DNA from 2 places in the Bradyrhizobium sp. USDA 3364 genome. Region 2 is predicted to be linked to the other one. Evidence: riboswitches for the same ligand, from Rfam matches in the RefSeq annotation. Region 2 holds a riboswitch; the other holds the start of a gene.
What was found. Region 2 has a riboswitch for cobalamin ahead of metE (5-methyltetrahydropteroyltriglutamate--homocysteine S-methyltransferase). Riboswitches for the same ligand answer to the same signal wherever they lie in the genome.
Positions count from the first base shown of each region.

Region 1: another riboswitch for cobalamin. It lies ahead of ACVILL_RS10200 (TonB-dependent receptor); the one in region 2 lies ahead of metE (5-methyltetrahydropteroyltriglutamate--homocysteine S-methyltransferase).

Region 1 is NZ_JBSRYG010000002.1:2,179,500-2,186,954, reverse strand. It holds gene ACVILL_RS10200 (TonB-dependent receptor) at 1-1,820, opposite strand, end outside; cobalamin riboswitch at 1,981-2,178, opposite strand; gene ACVILL_RS10195 (FecCD family ABC transporter permease) at 2,292-3,335, shown strand; gene ACVILL_RS10190 (ABC transporter ATP-binding protein) at 3,332-4,105, shown strand; gene ACVILL_RS10185 (ABC transporter substrate-binding protein) at 4,108-4,938, shown strand; gene ACVILL_RS10180 (MBL fold metallo-hydrolase) at 5,042-6,082, opposite strand; gene ACVILL_RS10175 (DsrE family protein) at 6,530-6,985, opposite strand; gene soxB (thiosulfohydrolase SoxB) at 6,982-7,455, opposite strand, start outside.
Region 2 is NZ_JBSRYG010000002.1:1,208,366-1,215,820, forward strand. It holds gene ACVILL_RS05730 (ribonucleotide-diphosphate reductase subunit beta) at 1-791, opposite strand, end outside; gene ACVILL_RS05735 (ribonucleoside-diphosphate reductase subunit alpha) at 806-3,685, opposite strand; cobalamin riboswitch at 3,800-4,010, opposite strand; cobalamin riboswitch at 4,132-4,332, shown strand; gene metE (5-methyltetrahydropteroyltriglutamate--homocysteine S-methyltransferase) at 4,447-6,792, shown strand; gene ACVILL_RS05745 (hypothetical protein) at 6,859-7,014, shown strand; gene prpB (methylisocitrate lyase) at 7,039-7,455, opposite strand, start outside.

The sequences.
Region 1 (7,455 bases), 970 kb from region 2:
AGGGTCACGGTGTCGCTGACCTTGAGCGAGGCGCTGGTCTCAGAGCCATAGCGGCGGGTCGGGTCGAGGTTGGTGTTGTAGAACAGCACCGGATTGAAATGGATCTCGTTCTCGAGATCCATCAGATAGACGCTGGTCTGCACCTGAAACAGGTTGGTCTTGACCCGGAAGCCGCCTTCGACGTCTTCCGAGGTCTGGGTCTTGAGCTGGAAGGTCTGCGGGATCGGCGCGAAGGTCAGCGGGTCGAACGACGGTCCCGACGCGACGCGCTCGTCGACATCGGGCGTGCGGAATGCACGCGCGGCGCGGCCGAACACCGAAAAGCTGTCGGTGAGGCGATGCTCGACGCCGACATGCAGCGCGTACTGCGTCTCGTTGCTGTCGAGCGGGGAGGCCTGCGTGTCGAACGCGAACGGCGCGTTCGGGTCGTAGCGGTCGCGCGCCGAGACGCCGGTGTTCTGAACGCGTGCGCCGTAGGAGAAGTCGGTCGTCGGCAACAGGCCCAGCGTATGTTGCCAATAGCCGGCCACGGACCGCTGCTCGATATTGTAGATATGGAAGGGATCGACGCCCTGATAGGCGCCGCGCGCCTCACGGAAGGTCGAATCGTAATAGTCGATGCCGGTCAGGATCGTCGACGGCATTCCGAGCATCACGGTCTTGACGCTGAGCCGCGGCGTCAGCGACCAGGTCTCGAGCGCGGCGTCGTTGTAGGTGGAGGAGAAGCTCGGCGTCGGCACCGTGCCGAAGAAGCCGCTCTGCGTGTCGCGCTGCCGCCAGCCTCCGTCGACGATCAGGTCGACGCCGTTCATCAATGTCTTGGTGAAACCGGCCGTGACGCTTGAGGTCTGCTGGTTGGCGTAGTCGAACGGCGTGGCGGCGCCGCGGCGGTCGGTGAGCAGCTCGTTGACGCCGATCGACGGATCGACCAGCCGTCCGCCGGGCAGGCCGAGCTTCTGGTCGCTGCCGGTGACGGTCAGGAACGCGCTGAGATCCGACGTGGTGTAGTTGATGTTGCCGATCGCGTTGCGCTGGTCGAGCGCATTGTTGACGCGGTAGCCGTCGGACTTGATGCCGTTGCCGTAGAACGAGGTGGACCACGGTCCCGAATTAAGCGCCGCGGAGACTGCGGCCGTCCGCGTGTTGAACGAGCCGGCGCCGCCCTCGGCCCTGATCGTGGCCGGCGGACCGCCGGCGCCGGTCTTGGTGACGATGTTAATTACGCCGCCCACCGCGTTGTCACCGTAGAGCACCGCACCGCTGTTGCCGCGCGTGATCTCGATGCGCTCGATCGAATCGAGCGGGATCGTGGTGAGGTCGAAGCCCGCCTTGTCCATGTCGTTGAGGCGGCGGCCGTTGAGCAGGAACAGCGTGTTGTCCGTCGCGAATGCGCCGAAGCCGCGCAGGTCGACCGAGGTCTTGGCGCCGTTCGGTCCACCATAGGGAGTTTGCAGCTGGACGCCCGGCACCTGCGCAAGGATCTCGGGCAACGAATGCACCGGCGAATGCGCGATGTCGTCGGCGGTGATCACGGCCGAGGAGGAGCCGACAATGCCGGCGAACTGGCGGCCGCCGCCGGTGCCACCAGTTCCGGTGGCCGCGCCGGTCCCCGTCGAGCTCGATCCGGCGCCGCTGACGGTGTTGCTGCTCTGCGCGGTGCCCGGTGCCGGGCGGCGCGAGGACGGCGCTTCGTCAGCGGCCGGCCTGGCGCGCGTGACGTTCTGGTCGCCCGGTTTGGTGACTTCGATCGCCGGGAGCTGATCGGGAGCGGGCGCCTGCTGCCCCCGTGCACCTGAAGCAAGGATTGCAGGCGCGATCATCGTCGACGCGAGCAGAAGCGCGCGGCGGCGATGGGGTGGGAAGGCGGACATAGGCGAGACCTCGGTAACGTCAGTGGCACGTCACCGCGAACCAGTCTCACCATCGTGCTTGCAGCATCAGGTGAAGCTCATGCCTGTACTCCCCGACCGGCATCATCGCGTGTGACCACGGCTGACGGCAGGTCTCCTGGCTCGCGGGTCGTTACCCTTCGTCGCCTTCCCAGGACCGAGATTCCCAGTGGCATCTGACGAAGGATTCACCGCATACAGTTGCGGGGGCAGCCGCGGCGTTGGGGAAGTTTCCCCGTACCGCATTCCCTTTTCATCTCATTAAAGAACCGTCATGTTCATCTAGGGTTCGGCCGGGCAGCAAAGTCAATCCGGCGGCAGCCGGGCAAATGGCCGCTCCGCCACGGTTTTTGGCGAGTGTCGCTTGTCTGCCACGGCGATCGCTGTAAGAGCATGGATTCAATGAGCGTGCAGGATTTTGCCTTGGCGGCCGAGGTCGCGGCGCGGCGCCGGTGGGGCGTCACCGCGGCGCTGCTCGCGCTCGTGGTGCTGCTGCTGGTGATCTCGCTCGGGATCGGCCCGGTGCCGCTGTCGCCGCTCGCGGTGATCGAGGCGCTGTTCGGCAGCGGCAGCGACGTGGCGCAGGTGATCGTGCGCGAGATCCGCCTGCCGCGCACCATCCTGGCGTTTGCGATCGGCGGCATTCTCGGCCTGTCCGGCGCCGCGCTGCAAGGGTTGCTGCGCAATCCGCTGGCCTCGCCGTCGCTGTTCGGTGCGCCGCAATCGGCGGCGTTCGGCGCGGTGCTGGTCATTGCGCTGGGTCTCGCCGATGTACGCTCCTATGCACTGCCGGTGGTGGCGATCATCGCCGCGTTCGGCTCGGTATTCGCGCTGCTCGCGATTGCCGGCCGCAATGCCGGGCTGTTGATCCTGATCCTCGCGGGGCTCGCGATCTCGAGCTTTGCGGGAGCGGCGACGGCGCTGGTGATGAACCTCTCCAGCAATCCGTTCGTGGTGCTGGAGATCGCGTTCTGGCTGCTCGGCTCGCTGGAGGATCGCAGCTTTCAGCACGTCGCGCTGGCGCTGCCCTTTATCATCGCTGGCGCCGCCATCCTGCTCAGCCAGGCGAGCGCGTTCCGCGCGCTGACGCTCGGCGAGGAAGCGGCGCAGAGTCTCGGCGTCGACGTCGGACGGCTGCGGCTCTACGTCATCACTGGCGTTGCGCTCGGCGTCGGCGGCGCGGTCGCCGTGACAGGCACGATCGGCTTCATCGGTCTGGTCGCGCCGCATCTGATGCGCCCGGTGATCGGTCACGATCCGGCGCGGCTCCTGGTGCCGAGCGCGCTCACCGGCTCGGCGCTGCTGCTTGCGGCCGATATCGCGGTGCGCATCATCCCCTCTACCTCGGATATCAAGGTCGGCGTGCTGACCTCGATCATCGGCGTGCCGTTCTTCCTCTATCTGATCATGCGCGAACGCCGCGCACTCGGCGGAGGCGTGGCATGACGCTGCTCTCCGCCACCGCGCTCAACGCCTCGCTCGGCAGCCGCAGGGTGCTGCACGATGTCTCGCTGGCGTTGACCGCGGGTCATCTGGTCGCGCTGGTCGGGCCGAACGGCGCCGGCAAGACCACGCTGCTGCGTGCGCTGGCCGGACTGATTCCATCCGACGGCGACATCAGGATCGGCGGCGACGCGCTGGCGTCGCTCCCGTTGCGCGAGCGCGCCAAACGCTTCGCCTATTTGCCGCAGGGCCATATGGTGCACTGGCCGCTGCCGGCGCGCGATATCGTCGCGCTCGGCCGCTATCCGCATGGCGCGACCGATCCGGCGCGGCTGTCGCAGCTGGATATGGAGGCGGTGCTGCGCGCGATGCAGGCGGTCGACGTCGAGGCGTTCAGCGATCGCCGCGTTACCGAGCTCTCCGGCGGCGAGCGCAGCCGCGTCGCGCTGGCCCGCGTGCTCGCGGTGGAAGCGCCGGTGATCCTCGCCGACGAGCCGACCGCCTCGCTCGATCCGCGCCACCAGATCGACGTGATGCAGAAGCTGCGCAACGTCGCCGACACTGGTGTGCTGGTCATCGTGGTGACGCACGATCTCGGGCTCGCGGCGCGCTTCGCCGATGATGTGCTGGTGCTTTCGGAGGGACGGCTGGCCGCGCAGGGCGCGCCGGAGCAGGCACTGTCCGAAGCAGTCCTCGCCAGTGTGTTCAGGGTCAGCGCCTATCGCGCCGAATTCCAGCGCGAGGCCGTCATTGTGCCGTGGGCGGATGTGTGATGATGCGGCGTCTCGCAGCCCTGGCAGCGGTCGCATGGATGATGTCGTGCAGCACCGCGTTCGCCGTCGGACCGCGCATCGTCTCGATGAATGTCTGCAGCGATCAGCTCGTGCTGACGCTGGCCGATCCGGACCAGATCCTCGGCCTCAGCCGCTTCTCGCGCGATGCCTGGCAATCCTGGGCCGCCGAGCAGGCGCGAAGCTATCCGCGCCTGTCCGGCGGGGCCGAGGATGTGCTGCTGCTCAAGCCCGACATCGTCGTCGTCAGCCTGTTCGACAAGCGTGCGACGCGCGATCTGCTGAAGGCCAACGGGCTGCACCTCGTCGAGTTCACGGTGCCGCGCACCCTGGACGAGGTGAGGAAGCAGATTTTGGCGATGGGCGGTGTGCTGCAGCATCCGGATCGCGCGCAGGCCGAGATCGCGCGCCTCGATGCGGCGATCGCGCGGGCGCGGGCGGTGGCGAGCACGCGTCAGTATCGCGTGCTGCCTTTGGAGCGGCGCGGCTTTGTCTCGGGCGACGGCAGCCTGGTCAGCTCGCTGCTGACGGCGACGGGCCTGACCAACGCCGCCGGCGAGCTCGGCCTCGGCGCGGGCGGGTTTGCCTCGCTCGAGGCGATCGTGAAGCTGCGGCCGGATTTCATCCTGGTGTCGGAAGCCGGCGATCGCGCCGAGGATGAGGGCCGCGCCTTCCTGCTGCATCCGGCGCTGGAGCGCTTCTATCCGGAAGGCAAGCGCATCGTGCTGCCCGAGCGGCTCACGGTGTGCGGCGGCGTGATGCTGGCGGATGCACTGGATCGGCTGACGGAAGAGTTGAAAAGGGTGACGCGTTAGGTCTCTGCGTCGTCATTGCGAGCGGAGCGAAGCAATCCATCTTTCCGCTTGCTGAGGTATGGATTGCTTCGTCGCTTCGCTCCTCGCAACGACGCTGAGGGACCTACCCCAACACCACCGGCCCGCCGGCCTTCTTCCACGCGTCGATGCCGCCTTCGATATGGGCGGTGTTGGCCAGCCCGGCCTTCTTCGCGGCGGCAACGGCCATCGCCGAGCGCTCGCCGAAGGCGCAGAAGAACACGACGCGGCGGCCGGTCGCGGCCGCGACTTCGCGCAGCATGCCGCCGGGCTGCAAGGTGGCGCAAATCCCCGGATAGGGCGCATGCAGCGCGCCGGCCAGCGTGCCGTGCTTGGCGCGCTCCGCGGTCTCGCGCAGATCGACCAAGAGGATATCGGGACGACCGAGGCTCGCGATGGCGTCGCGCGCGTTCAGCGAGAGGCCTTCCTTGGCGAGCTCGTCCTGATGCAGGCCGACATGCATGTTGGCGGGCACCACGACATCCATCAGCTTCGGATTCGGCAAATTGAGATTGTTCATCAGCTCGACATAGTCGTCGATCGATTTCACCTGCAGCCGCGGATTGTAGCGCTTCTCCTCGCCGATGGTGGAAACGGTGTCGCCCTTGTAGTCATGTGCGGGGAACACCATGGTCTCCTCCGGCAGCTTGAGCAGGCGGTTGAAGATCGAATCGTACTGCGCCCGCGCGCTGCCGTTTTGGAAATCGGTGCGGCCGGTGCCGCGGATCAACAGCGTGTCGCCGGTGAAGACACGGTCGCCCATCAAGTAGCTATATGAGTCGTCGGTGTGGCCGGGCGTGTACAGCGCCTCGAGGCAGAGGCCCTCGATCGTCACTCTATCGCCGTCGGAGACGCGCATCGACACCACGTCGGCCTTGCTCTGCTCGCCCATGATGGTGATGCACTGGGTGCGGTCGCGCAGCTCGCCGAGGCCGGTGACGTGATCGGCGTGCAGATGGGTATCGACGGCTTTCACCAAACGGAGGTCGAGTTCCTGCAGCAGCTTGCAGTAGCGGTCGGCCTTCTCCAGCACGGGATCGAGGATCAGCGCCTCGCCGCCGGCGCGGCTCGCGAGCAGATAGCTGTAGGTGCCGGACACGCTGTCGAAGAGCTGGCGAAAGATCATGACGGCTTACCTATTCTCCAGGCCGAGTCTCAGGGAGGATATTATTCCATAGATAGGGTGCATTCAAAGCAAATCCATCCCCGGGCGAATCCGGTTCTCGTCACCCCCGCGCAAAGGCTTCGCCTTTGCGCGGGGGTGACGGGGCGCGCAGCTCTATCCGCGTCATTGCGAGCGAAGCGAAGCAATCCATCGCGCGGCATACGCGGAAGCATGGATTGCTTCGTCGCTATCGCTCCTCGCAATGACGGGGTGAATAGCTTCACAAGCTCTCAGGATGACGGGTCAGGATGCATGCGAGCGATCAGGGCCGCACGTAGCTCCAGCCCCGCTGCTGCAACTTCATCGGATGCACCACGCTTGACGGTACGATGGTGGCGTCGGTGGCCGGTGTGCTGGTTGCGAAGGCGCGTTCGCGCGTCCCGTTGACTCGCAATGACGGCGGAGCCGTTACGGCCGCACCAGCGTGTAGCCGTTCTCGGTGAGAAGCAAAATCTGCGCGACGCCGACCTGCACGGGAGTGGCGGCGGCGATGTAGTCCGGCCGCTTGCCGCTGTCGCGCTCGATCGTGTCGACGGTGTTGAGGCAGATGTCGACCCGCGCGCCCTGTGCGACTAGGCTCTCGACCAGTCTGCGGTTCGGATTGTCGGGCTTGAGCAGCTCGATGCCCGGGCCGAACGCGACGATCTCGACCGCGACCTTGTCGGGATCGTAATGCTTCATCAGATTGTTGGCGACGCTGATGACGAGGCCCTGCTTCTTCGGATCGTTGTCGGAGAGCTGCAGCACGACCTTGTGCTCGGCGAACGGCTTGTCCTGCAATGGCGCGAACTGGGCGCGGGCGAGCGGCGTCGCCAGCGCGATCGCCGCAATGCAGAGCGCTGCGATGACCGCGCGCCGCGTCATCCGTGCCTCGCAATGCCCGGGTTGTCGTCGACGCCTTTCAGCGTCACGCCGGGCTCGTCGCGGTTCGGCGGCCGGCCGGAGCGCAGATGCTTGGCGACGACGTCCCAGATCGGCGCGCCGTTCTGCTGGTTGACCGAGGCCCAGCCCGCGACCTTGTAGTGCTTGCCGGCTTCGAGATGCTTGCCGTTGCCGAGCTTCAGCTCGGAAATCCGTTTGCCGACGGATTCCCCCGGCGTGCAGGTGTAGGCGAGGCCGCCGACGCGAACCATATCGCCGCCTTGCTGGTAGTAGGGATCGACGTTGAACAAATTGTCGCAGACGTCCTCCATCACGTCCTTGATCTGGCTGCCGGTCATCTTGGTGACGTAGGTCTCCGGATAGGTGATCGCGGTTTCCGACAGCACGTCTTCCATGGTCAGCGGCTGGCCGGCGAGCGTGGTGAGGCCCCAGCGGAAGCCGGGCGACAGCGC
Region 2 (7,455 bases):
TCGATGCCGAAGTTCAGATGAATGCTCTCGTCGCGCAGGATGTATTGATACTGCTCGGCGATCCCAACCATTTTATTGCGGCGGCCGAGCGAGAGGATCTGGGCGAAGCCGGTATAGAACCACATGCCCTCGAAGATCACGTAGAAGGCGACGAGGTCGCGCAGAAACGCCTGATCGGCGGCCGGCGTGCCGGTCTTGAAGTCGGGATCGTCGAGATGCTGGGTGTGCTTGATCGCCCACACCGCCTTGTCGGTAATCGAGGGCACCTCGCGGTACATGTTGAACAGCTCGCCCTCGTCGAGGCCGAGGCTTTCGACGATGTACTGGAAGGTGTGGGTGTGCACCGCCTCCTCGAAGGCCTGGCGCAGCAGATATTGCCGGCACTCCGGATTGGTGAGGTGGCGGTAGATCGCCAGCACGATGTTGTTGGCGACCAGGCTCTCGGAGGCCGCGAAGAAACCGAGATTGCGCTTGATGGCGCGGCGCTCGTCCTCGGTGAGGCCGTCGCGCGACTTCCACAGCGCGATGTCGGCCTGCATCGAAACCTCGGTCGGCATCCAGTGATTGTTGCAGCCGGCGAGATATTTCTCCCACGCCCATTTGTATTTCAGCGGCAGAAGCTGGTTGACGTCGGCGCGGCAGTTGATCATCCGCTTCTCGTCGACCGAGACGCGGCCGCCATGGCGGTCGACGGTACCGAGGCCGGCGGCCTCGGTCGATGCGGCAGGCGCCGCCGCGAAGGGCGGCGGTGCTTTCTTGGCGGTGGCGGCGGTCTCTGACCAGTCGAGCATGTTCTTGATCCTTCTTACTGGCAGGCTTCGCAGTCGGGATTGTCGATCGAGCAGGCGATGGCGCCCGAGAGGTCCGGCGCCGGCGAGGCCAGCGCCGCCGACGACACCGCATTGAGCTTGCCGTCGGTGCCCTTCAGCGTCGATTTCTCGACATGCGTCGCGCTACGCGAACGCAGGTAGTAGGTGGTCTTCAGTCCCAGCGACCACGCCAGACGATACAGCGCGTCGAGCTTCTTGCCGGAGGGATTGGCAATATAGAGGTTGAGCGACTGCGCCTGGTCGATCCATTTCTGCCGCCGCGCCGCCGCCTCGAGCAGCCAGCTCGAGTCGATCTCGAACGCGGTCGCGTAGAGTGCCTTGAGGTCGTCGGGGATGCGGTCGATGGAGCCGACGCTGCCGTCGAAATATTTCAGGTCGTTGACCATCACCTCGTCCCACAGCCCGCGCGCCTTGAGGTCGCGCACCAGATAGTCGTTCACGACCGTGAAGTCGCCGGACATGTTGGATTTGACATAGAGATTCTGGTAGGCGGGCTCGATCGACTGGGCGACGCCGCAGATGTTGGAGATCGTCGCGGTCGGCGCGATCGCCATCACATTGGAGTTGCGCATACCGACCGACGTGACGCGGCTGCGCAGAATCGCCCAGTCACGCGTCGAGGTGCGATCCATTGCGACGCCGCCACGGGCGTCGGCAACGAAGTCGATCGAATCGATCGGCAGGATACCCTGGCTCCACAGCGAGCCCTCGAACGAGGGATAGCGGCCGCGCTCGGCGGCGAGATCGCTGGAGGCCCAGATCGCATGGTAGGAGATTGCCTCCATGCTGATATCGGCGAAGGCAACCGCCGCGTCCGACGCCACCGCGATCCGCAGCGCATGCAGCGCATCCTGGAAGCCCATCAGGCCGAGACCGACCGGGCGGTGCCGCAGATTGGAGCGGCGCGCCTCCGGGATGGTGTAGAAGTTGATGTCGATGACGTTGTCGAGCATCCGCATCGCGGTCGTCACTGTGGCCTTCAGCCTGGCGTCGTTGAGCTTGCCGTCCTGTATGTGGTTGGCGAGGTTGATCGAGCCGAGATTGCACACCGCAGTCTCGTCGTCAGACGTGTTCAGCGTGATCTCGGTGCAGAGGTTCGAGGAGTGGATCACGCCGGCATGGCGCTGCGGCGAGCGCAGATTGGACGGGTCCTTGAAGGTGATCCAGGGATGGCCGGTCTCGAACAGCATGGTCAGCATCTTGCGCCAGAGATCGACGGCGCGAATCTGCTTGAACACTCGCATCTCGCCGCGCGCGGCCTTGGCCTCGTAATGGGCGTAGCGTTCGGCGAACGGCTTGCCGTAGAGATCGTGCAGGTCCGGCGTCTCGTCGGGCGAGAACAGCGTCCACTCGCCGTCAGCCTCGACGCGCTGCATGAACAAATCGGGCACCCAGTTCGCGGTGTTCATATCGTGGGTGCGGCGGCGGTCATCGCCGGTGTTCTTGCGCAGATCGAGGAATTCCTCGATGTCGACGTGCCAGGTCTCGAGATAGGCGCAGACCGCGCCCTTGCGCTTGCCGCCCTGGTTCACCGCGATCGCGGTGTCGTTGGCGACCTTGAGGAACGGCACCACGCCCTGGCTCTCGCCATTGGTGCCCTTGATGTGCGCGCCGAGCCCGCGGACGCGGGTCCAGTCATTGCCGAGCCCGCCGGAATATTTCGCCAGCAGCGCGTTATCCTTGATCGACTTGAAGATGCCGTCGAGATCGTCAGCCACGGTGGTGAGGAAGCACGATGAGAGCTGCGGCCGCTGCGTGCCAGAATTGAACAGGGTCGGCGTCGAAGCCATGAAGTCGAACGACGACAAGAGATTGTAGAACTCGATCGCGCGCCCCTCGCGGTCGATCTCGCGCAGCGCCAGACCCATCGCAACGCGCATGAAGAATGCCTGCGGCAGCTCGATGCGGTTGCCCCGAACGTGCAGGAAATAGCGGTCATACAGCGTTTGCAGCCCGAGGAACTGGAACGACAGATCGCGTTCCGGCTTCATCGCCGCCGCAAGCCGCGCCAGATCGAAGCGGCCGAGTTCGACATCGAGCAGTTCGGCCTTGATCCCGGTCTTGATATAGGCCGGGAAATACTCGGCATAGCGGCTCGCCATGTCGGCCTGCGAGGCGCTGGTCGGCATATCAAGCACATAGGACAACACCTCGGTGCGCAGCTTGTCGAGCAAGAGGCGCGCGCTGACATAGGTGTAGTTCGGCTCCTGCTCCACCAGGGTGCGCGCGGCCATCACCGAGGCGAGCGCCAGTTCATCCTGGCTGATGCCGTCATAGATGTTGCGCTGGGTCTCGGCGATCACGGGCGCAGCATCGACGCCATCGAGGCCGGCGCAGGCCTCGTTGATGATCAGCGCCAGCCGGGCGTGGTCGAGCGGCACCTCGCTACCGTTCGGCAATGTGATGTGAATGGCCGGCCCGGCCACAGGCTGGGCCACCGCCCTCGCCGCGTCCTGCTCAGCGCGCTGCCTCGTGCGCTCCTCACGATACAGCACATAGGCGCGCGCCACCTTATGGTGCTCGCTCCGCATCAGCGCGAGCTCGACCTGGTCCTGCACGTCCTCGATGTGGAAGGTGCGACCTTCGCTCATGCGACGCGTCAGCGCACTGAGGACCTCGGCGGTGAGCTGCTCGACAACCTCATGGACGCGGCGCGATGCGGCGGCGGTGTGCCCCTCGACCGCCAGGAACGCCTTGGTCATCGCAACCGAGATCTTGCTGGCGTCGAATTTCGACACCGTGCCATTGCGGCGGATCACCTGCATCGGAGGAGCGGCCTCCGGCGCGGCAAGCACTTCCGGACGCAGCAGGATGAGTGGCGCTGGCTTTGTTTCGCGATCGAGAGAGAGTGACATCGTGCAGACCCCGTGACGTTTGTTGGGGCCGGATGTCAGGGGACGCTGCATCATCCCGGCGGCAACGCACCGGCATGGCTGTGCAAGCGACCGCCGGGACACCCCGCCCGTGGACGTAATTTCGGTGTTACGGCAGGTCTCCTGACTCGCAGGTCGTCGTCGCTCCCGTGTCTTCCCGATGCGGACGACGCATCAGTGACGTGATTTCGGGAACAACTCGCTGCTTACAGTTGCGGGGGCAGTGCCGGATTTTCGGTGAGATCACCGGCTTCCCTCTTAGCCACCATGCTTTGCGGCATGACGGACCGTAACAACTATATCTGGTGTGATTTGGCACACTGTGTCAATGGGTCGCCAGAAAATGCGGATGGCGCCTGTTGATGATGTGAACAACGTCGCTCGATCACACGTGATGCCGCCCGAGTTGACGGCCACGCGAAGTTGCCGATAAGTGGCGGCGTCGTGGTTCTCCGAGAGGCACTTTCTCCCGGAGCTAAGAGGGAAGCCGGTACAATGCCGGCGCTGCCCCCGCAACTGTAAGCGGCGAGTTGTCGTCCACTCAAAGCCACTGAGGCGAAAGCTTCGGGAAGGCCAGACGACAGCTAGGACCCGCGAGCCAGGAGACCTGCCTCGACAACATGAACGTCCTCGGGCGGGGTGTCCCGGTGGTGCGGTTGCGACCCCGCACGCGCTTTTCCCGCGTCTTGCGGAGTCCAGACGTGTCACTACGGCCTTTGCCCCCAACTTTTGGGGTTAAGCCAATGTCTTCCACATCTACCTCCTCACTTGCTGTTGCGACTCTCGGCACGCCGCGGATCGGTCCGCGCCGTGAACTCAAGCTTGCGCTGGAAAGCTTCTGGGCCGGCGCGACAAACGAAAAGACGCTGATCGAGACCGGCGTCGGTCTGCGCGCCGCCAACTGGGCACGCCAGAAAAAGCTCGGCGTCTCGGTGATCCCGTCGAACGACTTCTCGTTCTACGACCAGGTGCTCGATACCTCGGTGATGGTCGGCGCGATCCCGGCCATCTATGGCTGGAGCAGCGGCCCGGTGCCGCTTGCGACCTATTTTGCGATGGCGCGCGGCGCTGAAGGTAGCGCGCATGACGCGTCGTGCGGTCACGCGCACCATAGCCAAGGTCATGGCGTACCGGCGCAGGAGATGACCAAGTGGTTCGACACAAACTACCACTACATGGTGCCCGAACTCTCTGCAGATCAGCAGTTCCGCCTCGCCTCACGCAAGCCGATCGAGGAATATGAGGAAGCCAAGGCCCTCGGTTACCAGACCCGACCGGTGCTGGTCGGCCCGGTTACTTTCCTGAAACTCGCCAAGAGCAAGGACGCCGGCTTCGAACCGCTGTCGCTGCTGGACCGCCTGCTTCCGGTCTATATCGAGGTACTGCGCGAGCTTGCCCGCCGCGGCGCCGAATGGGCGCAGATCGACGAGCCCTGCCTGGCGCTCGATCTCGACGATACCGCCCACGATGCGCTGCGTCGCGCCTATGGCGAGATCGCCAAGGCGGTGCCGCAGATCAAGATCATGCTGGCGAGCTATTTCGGCAGCCTCGGCGCAAACCGCGACACTGCGTTTGCGCTCCCCGTCGCCGGCCTGCATTTCGACTTGGTGCGCGCGCCCGAGCAGCTCGATGACCTCGCCCACCTGCCCGCTGAGCGCGTCGTCTCGCTCGGCGTGCTCGACGGCCGCAACATCTGGCGCGCCGATCTCAGCAAGCTGCTCAACCGGCTGGAACCGGTCGTCGCGAAGCTCGGCAAGAACCGTGTGCAGATTGCGCCGTCCTGCTCGCTGCTGCACGTGCCGATCGATCTTGCCCTCGAAGCGAAGCTCGACGCCGAGGTCAAGAGCTGGCTCGCCTTCTCGGTGCAGAAGATGGAGGAACTGGTCGCGCTCGGCACCGCGCTTGCAAGCGGCCGCGATTCGATCGCGGCTGCGCTGACGGCCTCCGACGCGTCTGCCGCCGCGCGCAAGACCTCGCCGCGGATTCACGATGCAAAGGTTACGCAGCGCATGGCTGGCATTGACACCGCGATGCGCGGCCGTGCCAGCTCCTTCGAGGAACGAACCGAAGTACAGCGCGCGCGGTTCAATCTTCCGGCGTTCCCGACCACCACCATTGGCTCGTTCCCGCAGACGCTCGAGGTCCGCAAGTCGCGCGCCGCGCATGCCAAGGGCAGCCTGAGCGACGCCAGCTACAAGACCTTCCTGCAGGAGCAGACGGCAGAGACTGTGCGCTGGCAGGAAGCCATCGGCCTTGATGTACTGGTCCATGGCGAGTTCGAACGCAACGACATGGTGCAGTATTTCGGCGAGCAGCTCTCCGGCTTCGTATTCACCGAGCATGCCTGGGTGCAATCCTATGGCTCACGCTACGTCCGGCCGCCGATCCTGTTCGGCGACGTGTCGCGCCCGAAGCCGATGACGGTCGAATGGTGGCAATACGCGCAGTCGCTGACCAAAAAGCCGATGAAGGCGATGCTGACCGGCCCGGTCACGATCCTGAATTGGTCATTCGTTCGCGACGACATCCCGCGCAGCGAAGCCTGCCGGCAGATCGCGCTTGCGATCCGCGACGAGGTCGCCGACCTCGAAGGTGCCGGCGCGGGCATGATCCAGATCGACGAGGCGGCGCTGCGCGAAGGCCTGCCGCTGCGCCGTTCGGAGTGGACGACCTATCTGGACTGGGCGGTGGAATGCTTCCGCATCTGCTCGTCGGGCGTCCGCGACGAGACCCAGATCCACACCCACATGTGCTACTCCGAGTTCAATGACATCATCGACGCGATCGGCGCGATGGACGCCGATGTGATCTCGATCGAGACCTCGCGCTCGAAGATGGAGCTGCTGGATGCATTCCGGAACTACCGTTATCCGAACGAGATCGGTCCCGGTGTCTACGACATCCACTCGCCGCGCGTGCCTGAGATCAACGAGATGACCGAGCTGCTCAAGCTAGCGCGCCAGCGCCTGTCGGACGGCCAGCTCTGGATCAACCCGGATTGCGGCCTGAAGACCCGCAAATGGGAAGAGGTCCGCCCTGCCCTCGTCAATATGGTCGCTGCTGCGCACGCCTTGCGGGTGGCGTCCTGACACTACGGAGACTGCCGATGCAGTTCTGGATCAAATGCACCCGCTTTGGCAAAGCGACGCCCTACCATGTCAACATCTCGCTGGTCGGCGGGATTGTCACGCGAGGGCGACAGGACGATCCTGGAATTCGTCGGCAGCAACGCTCAAATCATCGAAGTGAACGAGACGCCCGAAAAAATTCTGGCGATTCACCTCGGTGGGTCGGGAGAGCGGCGCTCTTGAACGAGCGCCGCGCCTGCCCGACGACTATCGCCGCTGCGGCATGCCCTCGGGAATGATGGTCTGAACGATCGAGGCGTCGAGCGCCTCGTACTCATGCAGGCCGATTGTGGCATAGAGCTCGGCGCGTGTCTGCATCAGCTCGACGGCACCATGCGTGCCGCCATCGTGCGCGATTGCTGCATAGAGCGCTTCCTGCGCCTTGTTGGCGACGCGCAGCGCGGATACCGGCCAGATCACCATGGCGTAGCCCATCGCCTCGAACTCGGCCGCCGTATAGAACGGCGTCTTGCCGAATTCCGTCATGTTGGCGAGTAGCGGCACATCAGGCATCCGCTGCGCAAAGGCGCGGAACAGGTCTTCGGTGTTGAGCGCCTCCGGGAAGATGGCGTCGGCGCCGGCCTGCATGTAGAGCTTGGCGCGGGCCACGGCGCCGTCGAGCCC